2 regions of the Sphingomonas sp. J315 genome follow, and region 2 is predicted to be linked to the other one. Evidence: predicted binding sites of a transcription regulator. Region 2 holds the regulator's gene; the other holds the start of a gene.
The links. The regulator LexA, encoded in region 2, represses DNA repair genes until DNA is damaged. The targets are predictions, from matches to a motif close to GTTCCNCNCTTGTTCT.
Positions count from the first base shown of each region.

Region 1 (4,210 bases), 950 kb from region 2:
CAGATACTCGATGATCGCGCCGGTCTCCGCCACGATGCGCGGGGCGTCGTCGGGATCACCGTCGACAATTACCGGCGACTTGCCCAGTGGATGCACCGCACGAAGCTCCGGCGGGGCCAGCATGGTCTTCGGGTTCCGCCGGTAGCGGCGGATTTCATAGGGAAGTCCAAGCTCCTCAAGCAGCCAGAGCACCCGCTGCGAGCGCGAATTTTCGAGATGGTGGACGGTAATCATCGACGGGTGCCCCCTTGGTTTACGCGAATCTGTCTCGGCTGAGACAGAATGACCAGCGGCAATCGGGCCTGCGGCCGACCGTCAGCCGAGCGGCTTGCCGAACACGACGAGCTGCTCGACCTCGGCAAAACCCGCAGCCTTGTGCCATGCCCGGCTGGCATCATTGTCCGGAGAGGTATCCGATCCCAGCCAGTCAGCCCCTTGCTCCCGCGCCCAGTCCTCGACCGCCGCGAGCAGCGCGCTCGCGACCCCGCGTCCTCGCGCATCCGGGCTGACCCAGAGATCCTCGACATAGGCCGCATGGAATCGCGGTGCACCTTCGGCATAATTGCGCAAACGTGCATCGATCATTCCCAACGCCTGACCCGCATCGTCGAACGCGAGGAACGCGACATAAGGCTCGGGTAACGCGAGCAGTTCGCCGATCTCGGCGAGAAAAGCCTCGGGCGATTGCCCCGGATGCAGCGCTGCAAGCATCTCCGCCCAGACCGGGTAATCACGTTCGACCGCGCGACGCACCTGTACCTGAAAGCTGAGCTCGGCCATGCGGCCAGTGTGCCACGCACATCAGCACGCCTGCAACCGCAAGGTGAGAATGCGCGGCTTTGCGAACGCAGCCGGCCGAACGAGCCAAGCCACATGTGGCGCGACTGCGGCACGAGCTGGAGCACGCGGCGCATAATCCGGGATGAAGCACTGGGCCCGACACAGGAAAGGCCCGGCGCACGCCACGCCGGGCCTTCCAATGGGAGACTGGTCCCTTGACCGCCACCGACCTGTCGATCCGGTACGGCCCGCAACAGGCATTGCTGCCCGAAACTGGTTAACGACTGTTTAGCCGCGCTTACTGTGGAATCAGAGGTCGTCCTCGGCATCCGGGCCGGCCATCATCTCTTCGGCTACCTGCTCGGTACGGGTCCGGATCGCCCGCTCGAGCCTGTCGCAAACGTCCGGATTTTCCTTGAGGAAGGTCTTGGCATTCTCACGCCCCTGGCCGATCCGGATGCTGTCATAGCTGAACCACGCGCCGGCCTTTTCGACCAGCCCCGCCTTGACGCCGAGGTCGAGAATCTCGCCGATCTTCGAAATCCCCTCGCCATACATGATGTCGAACTCGACCTGCTTGAACGGCGGGGCGACCTTGTTCTTCACCACCTTCACCCGGGTGGAGTTGCCGATCACATCGTCGCGATCCTTGATCGCGCCGGTGCGACGGATGTCGAGGCGAACCGAAGCGTAGAATTTGAGCGCATTGCCGCCGGTCGTGGTCTCCGGATTGCCGTACATCACGCCGATCTTCATCCGCAGCTGGTTGATGAAAATTACCATGCAGCGCGAGCGACTGATCGAACCGGTCAGCTTGCGCAGCGACTGCGACATCAGGCGCGCCTGAAGGCCGACGTGGCTGTCGCCCATTTCGCCTTCGATTTCCGCACGGGGAACAAGCGCCGCAACCGAATCGACCACGAGTACGTCGATCGCGTTCGAACGCACCAGGGTGTCGACGATCTCGAGCGCCTGCTCGCCGGTGTCGGGCTGCGATACGATCAGTTCGTCGATATTGACACCCAGCTTCTTGGCATAGACCGGGTCGAGCGCGTGCTCCGCGTCGACGAACGCGGCGACGCCGCCATTCTTCTGCGCCTCGGCGATCACATGCAGGGCAAGCGTCGTCTTGCCGGAGCTTTCCGGACCATAGACCTCGATCACGCGACCACGCGGCAGGCCGCCGACGCCCAAAGCGATGTCGAGCCCGAGCGAGCCGGTCGAAATCGCTTCGACCTGCATCGTCTCCTTGGAGCCGAGCCGCATCGCGCTGCCCTTGCCGAACGCGCGGTCGATCTGTGCCAGCGCCGCGTCGAGCGCCTTCTGCTTGTCGGGAGAAATGCCCATCTTTCCGTCGATCACCTTGAGGGAAGCTGCCATGAGAAGTCTCCGTCGCTAAAGGCTTTGCGGCCTGCGTTCAACCATTGCCTGAAGCGCGTCGTACAACATATGTTCCGATGGAACAAGTGCGGAACGATCTTTTTTTGTTCTCATTTTCGTCGCAGCATCCAAACACCTTGCCCTACCCTTCCAATCGCGCGATCCTCCACCGATGATCGCTCCTGACTTCATCGCCGGCCTGCCCAAGGCCGAACTGCATCTGCATATCGAGGGAAGCCTTGAACCCGAGCTGATGTTCGCGCTGGCGAAGCGCAATCGCGTCGCCATCCCGTTCGACAGTGTGGAGGCGGTGCGTGCCGCGTACAGCTTTTCCAACCTCCAGGACTTCCTCGACATCTATTATGCCGGCGCGGACGTGCTGCGTGTCGAGCAGGATTTCTACGACCTCGCGGACGCCTATTTCGGACGCGCGGCGGCGGATGGCGTGGTCCATGCCGAAATTTTCTTCGATCCCCAGACACATACCGATCGCGGCATTCCGTTTCAGGTGGTCGCCGACGGGCTACTGAGCGCCATGCGCGATGCTGAGGGACGGCACGGCCTCACCTCAAAGCTGATCCTCTGCTTCCTGCGCCATCTCGACGAGGAGGCGGCAGTCGCGACACTCAGGACAGCCGAGCCGTGGCTCGACCGGATTGAGGGGGTCGGGCTCGATTCGTCCGAACTCGGCCACCCGCCCGAAAAATTCGCGCGCGTATTCGCGGCGGCAGGTGCCATGGGGCTGAAGCGGGTCGCACATGCCGGGGAGGAAGGACCGCCCGACTATGTCTGGCAGGCGCTCGACCTGCTCAACGTCGACCGGCTCGACCATGGCAATCGCAGCCTGGAGGACCCGGCGCTGGTGCGCCGCCTTGCCGACACAGGGATGACACTCACTGTCTGCCCGCTGTCAAACCTCAAGCTTTGCGTGGTCGACGATATGACGAACCACCCGCTCGACCGGATGCTGGAGGAAGGGCTGCGCGCGACGGTCAATTCGGACGATCCGGCCTATTTCGGGGGCTATGTCGCCGACAATTACCGCGCGGTCGCCGCCGCACGCGGGCTGAAGCGCGACCAGATCGTCCAGCTGGCACGCAACAGCTTCACCGGATCGTTCCTCGACGAGGCGGAGAAGGCGGCGCACGTCGCCCGGCTCGACGCCTATGTGGCGGCGAACTGATGCCAGTCTTCACCCCGATCCCGCATGAACAGTTTGTCGCCGATGTGCTGGCACTGGCCGATGCGGTACGCGCCGATCCGGACTGGCAGCCCGATTATCTGATCGGCATTGGGCGCGGCGGGCTGATTCCGGCGGTCTATCTCAGCCACGCGATCATCGGCCCGATGCTGTCGGTCGATTACAGCGCGCGAAACGAGGATCTCGCCGCCCCCGCCCTTGCCCGGCTCGCGGAACGGACGCGCGACGGCGCCCGGCTGTTGTTCATCGACGACATCAACGACAGCGGTGCGACGATCGGGCGGCTGCGCGAAGGGCTGGCAACGGCGGGGGCGAATGCGACGAACGTGCGTTTCGCGACACTGCTCGACAATGTCACGTCTCATCAGCGCGTTGAATACGCGGCGCGGACCATCGACAGGTCGGTGACGAAGGACTGGTTCATCTTCCCCTGGGAAGCCGTCGCCCCGGACTCCGCAATCGAAGCCGACGCCGCCGAACTACCCGACCGCATCGCCTGAAGGATCAGAGCGCGGCGAGCGCCTGTTCGACCGCGTCCATGGTGAACGGCTTGGCGAGTACCGGACGGTCGCGATATGCCTCGGCCACCATGTCGCCGCTGCCGCCGGTGGCGAGGATGAAGGGCACGCCCTGCGCTGCGAGCGCATCGGCGATCGGCCAGCTCTGCTCACCCCCCGCCAGATTGACGTCGAGGATCGCGGCATCGACGCCGCCTGCCGCGACGATCTCCAGCGCAGCCGCCACGCTCTCCGCAGTGCCGGCATGTTCCTTGCCCAGCATGTCGAGGAAATCCTCGATCATCATGGCGATCAGGGGTTCGTCCTCGACGATCAGGATGCGTTGCGGTGC
Region 1 covers NZ_CP088296.1:3,667,724-3,671,933, reverse strand. The annotation lists gene LRS08_RS18555 (glutathione S-transferase family protein) at 1-234, opposite strand, end outside; gene LRS08_RS18550 (GNAT family N-acetyltransferase) at 316-780, opposite strand; gene recA (recombinase RecA) at 1,090-2,160, opposite strand; gene LRS08_RS18540 (adenosine deaminase) at 2,333-3,343, shown strand; gene LRS08_RS18535 (phosphoribosyltransferase) at 3,343-3,861, shown strand; gene LRS08_RS18530 (response regulator) at 3,866-4,210, opposite strand, start outside.
Region 1: recA (recombinase RecA) is a predicted target of LexA. The motif match lies at 2,240-2,255, and genes of this name have one in related genera.

Region 2 (4,210 bases):
CGCGGCTGACCGCGCACGTCCAGTCGCGCGTGGAGGGGAGTGCGGGCGGGATCGCGGCGGCGCTGGTGACCGGCGACCGGGGGGCGATTTCCGAAGAGGATGCCGAGGCGCTGCGCCGGTCGGGGCTGGCGCATCTGTTGTCGGTCAGCGGGCTGCATGTGACGGCGGTGGTCGGGGCGACGATGCTGCTGGTGCTGCGGCTGCTCGCGCTCAGCCCGTGGCTGGCGCTGCGCTGGCCATTGCCGGTGATCGCGGCGGGCGCTGCGGGGGTGACGGCGGTGGGCTATACGCTGCTGACCGGGGCAGAGGTGCCGACGGTGCGCTCGTGCATCGCCGCGCTCATGGTGCTGGCGGCGATGATGCTTGGACGACAGGCGATCACGCTGCGCCTCGTCGCGTTCGGCGCGCTGGTCGTGCTGCTGCTCTGGCCCGAAGCGCTGATGGGACCGAGTTTCCAGATGAGCTTCGCCGCGGTCACCGCGATCGTCGCACTGTACGAAAGCCAGCGCGTCCGCGGCTGGTTCGAGCGGCGCGAGGAAGGGTGGGGGCGGCGACTTGCGCGCGGCATCGGCTCGCTGTTGCTGACCGGCCTTGTGGTCGAGATCGCGCTGACCCCTATTGCGCTCTACCACTTCCACAAATCGGGGCTTTACGGTGCGTTGGCGAATATTGCTGCGATCCCGCTCACGACGTTCGTGGTGATGCCGTTCGAGGCGGCTGGGCTGGTCTTCGACGCCGTGGGGCTGGGCGCGCCTTTCTGGTGGGTGGCGGAACAGGGGCTGCGCCTGCTGCTGTGGATCGCTCATACAGCGGCCAATGCGCCCGGCGCGCTGGCGATGCTGCCCGCGATGCCGGGGGAGCCTATGCTCAGATGGTCGCAGGTGGATTGTGGATCGCGCTGTGGCGGGCATGGGCGCGACTGGCGGGTCTGATTGCGGTCGCGCTGGGAGCGCTGTGGGCGCTGGCGACGCCAATGCCGGACCTGCTGATCACAGGCGACGGGCGGCATCTGGCACTACGGATGCCGGGCGGCGAACTGGCACTGCTGCGCGACCGCGCGGGGGATTATGTCCGCGACACGCTGGCCGAGAATGGCGGCGTGGATGCCGAACTGCCCGCGCTGGCCGAACAGCGCGACGCGCGGTGCAGTGCGGACCTGTGCATGGTCACGGTGATGCGCGGCGGGCGAGAGTGGCGGATTGCCGCGACACGCAGCGGTTATAGGATTCCGTGGCGCGAGATGGTCGCGTTCTGTGCGTCGGTCGACATCATCGTCGCCGACCGCTGGCTGCCGCGCGGGTGCGTGCCGAAATGGCTGAAATTGGACCGCGCGAAGCTGTCGGAGACCGGCGGGGTGGCGATCACGTTCGACCGGACGCCGCAGGTGGTGACGGTGCGGCGCGCGGGGGCGCGGCATCCTTGGTTAGAGGCGGAGACGGTGATGCCGCCGAAGGATTGAGGGAGACGCTCAACTCAATCGCGCACAACTTCATAGCGCGAGACGCGGCCTGCAGCATCGACATCGACCACGAGCCATTCGGAGTCGAGGGAAAGCAGCGACCGTTCGTTACCGAGCCAATAAACATAGTCGCGGTCGCGGAAGTAGCCCGCGTTAGACGGAGCGCCCAACAGCGCGACCAGTTCGCTGCGGTTCAGACCGTCGAGCTTCCCGCTCCACATCAGATGCTCGATCATGTGTATGCGCGCCTGATCATCGATTCGCTCTACCTGCTTCCAACGATCTGAATCGAAGGGGCGGACTGGCAGATACCCGGTCATGAACCCATAGGTGACAGCGCCAGCCAGGAAGGTGACGAGCAGACCCGCGACACAACCCAATCTGCGGGCGCGCGTGCCATGTCGCTGTCCTACGCCCCGCCGGGAAACCGCTCGAATTCCGGCAAGCCATGCGCATCCTTCATCCAGCCGATGCGGTCGGCGGTCTGGATATGCGCGGCGGCGGGGACGGCTTCGGGGTCGTCGAGGGTCGATGCCTGAACGTCGACGAGGCCGGGAAGGTTGGTGGCATTGCGGTAGAATAGCCCGGTGCCGCAGGTCGGACAGAACCAGCGACGGCCGGTTTCGGATGAGGCATATTCGCGCGGGTTGCCCTGCGTGACCGTCAGCGCGTCCTCGGGATACATCGCCCAGCCGACCATCGGCGCACCGGCGCAGCGGCGGCAATCGGTGCAGTGGCACAGCGCCTGACCGCCGTGCAGCGGATCGCCGTCGATCTCGTAACGTACCGCGCCGCAATGGCATCCACCGGTCAGGGTCACGCTGGCTCTCCTTTGGTGTTGGACGTCGCGTGGCTCGGCGTATTCGCTCTTGCCTGACTCCCCACCCCAACCCCTCCCCTGATGGGGATGGGTCAAGACATTCAATAGCGCCGCAGCAGTCCGGCCAACTTGCCCTGCACGCGCACCTGATCGGGGCGGTAGCGCTGGGGGTCGTAGCTGCGGTTGGCCGGGTCGAGGCGGACCATGCTGCCCTCGTTCCGGAAATATTTCAGCGTTGCTTCCATCTCGTCGATCAGTGCGACCACGATCTCGCCATCGCGCGCGGTTTCCTGACGCCGAATCAGCGCATAGTCGCCGTCGAAAATCCCGGCCTCGACCATCGAGTCCCCTGCGACCTCCAGCGCATAATGATCGCCCGACCCGAGCAGGGCGGCGGGGACGGGGAGCATCGTGGACCCTTCCAGCGCCTCGATCGGCACGCCCGCCGCGATGCGGCCGTGCAGCGGGATTTCGATCACGTCGTTCGCCGGCTGCGGCGCGGGGCGCGGCATCGCGACGACCGTCGACTTCGGCGCGACCTTCTTCGTCTCGCCGCGCTCGGGCATCTTGACCACTTCGAGCGCGCGGGCGCGATTGGGCAGGCGGCGCAGGAAGCCGCGCTCCTCCAATGCCGAGATCAGGCGGTGCACGCCCGATTTGGACTTGAGGTCGAGCGCGTCCTTCATCTCCTCGAACGAGGGCGAAACCCCGGTCTCGGCCAGACGGTCGGCGATGAAGCAGATCAGCTCATGCTGCTTCTTCGTAAGCATTGGACGTCCCCTATCAAGAACAGACGTGGAACGTTTACGCCTTGTTCCACGCGGCGTCAAGCGGGTGCGACTCAGCCGATGTCGAGGATTTCCACCGAGTCGCCCGCTGCCGCTGCCGGAACATGTGGGGCACGCACGATCAGGCAGTCGGACGTGGCCAAAATGCGCAGCATCGAGCTGTCCTGGCGGTCGGCGGGATGAACGCGGCCGTCGCGATGGACGGCGCGGATATAGTCCTCACGCGGGCCGTTCGGGGGAGTGGGCCGCCGAGGATCGCGCTGCGGCGGCGGGGCAGCGGATCGGCTGCGCCCGAAAGATGGGCGACCATGGGCAGCACGAACAACAGGGCGGTGACATGCGCCGATACGGGGTTGCCGGGCAGGCCGAGCACGGCAGCGTCGCGCATCCGACCGGCCATCACCGGCTTGCCGGGGCGCATCGCGACCTTCCAGAAGTCGATCGCCGCGCCCGCGGCCTGGAGCGCAGGGTGGACCAAATCATGGTCGCCGACCGACGCGCCGCCGGTGGTGACCAGCAGATCGGCGTCGACCGCGGCGAAGGCGTGGGTCAGGGCGTCGATACTGTCGGGCAGGATGCCGAGGTCGATCAGCTCGATCGGGAGCGTTGCCAGCATCGCGGCGAGCATTGCGCCGTTGCTTTCGGGCAGCTGGCCGGTCGCGAGCGGCTGGCCCGGCGCGCGCAGCTCGTCCCCCGTCGCGGCGATGGCGACGCGGATGCGGCGACGGACGGGCAGGTTGGCGTGGCCCGCGATGGCGGCGAGCGCGATGCGCGCCGGGGTCAGACGTGCACCCGCTTCGACCAGCCTGTCGCCGGTCGCGAAATCGAGCCCGGCGACGCGGACATGTGCGCCGACGCGCGGCGGCCCTTCACCGTCCAGCGCCAGCGCATCGCCCTCGCGCCGCGCTTCCTCCTGTATCATGATCGTGTCCGCGCCCTGCGGCACCGCCGCGCCGGTGAAGATGCGGACCGACTCACCCGGCGCGACGGTCCCCGCAAAGGGTCGACCCGCCGCACTCTCGCCGATCACCCGCCACGGGCCGGGCAGGTCGGCGAAGCGGATCGCATAGCCATCCATCGCCGACAGCGGCAGTTCGGGCTGCGTGCGCAACGCGGTGACCGGCTCGGCCGCCCAGCGCCCGG
Region 2 covers NZ_CP088296.1:2,716,881-2,721,090, forward strand. The annotation lists gene LRS08_RS13835 (ComEC/Rec2 family competence protein) at 1-932, shown strand, start outside; gene LRS08_RS20105 (hypothetical protein) at 872-1,459, shown strand; gene LRS08_RS13840 (hypothetical protein) at 1,474-1,695, opposite strand; gene LRS08_RS13845 (GFA family protein) at 1,869-2,279, opposite strand; gene lexA (transcriptional repressor LexA) at 2,381-3,049, opposite strand; partial or broken gene LRS08_RS13855 (molybdopterin molybdotransferase MoeA) at 3,121-4,210, opposite strand, start outside.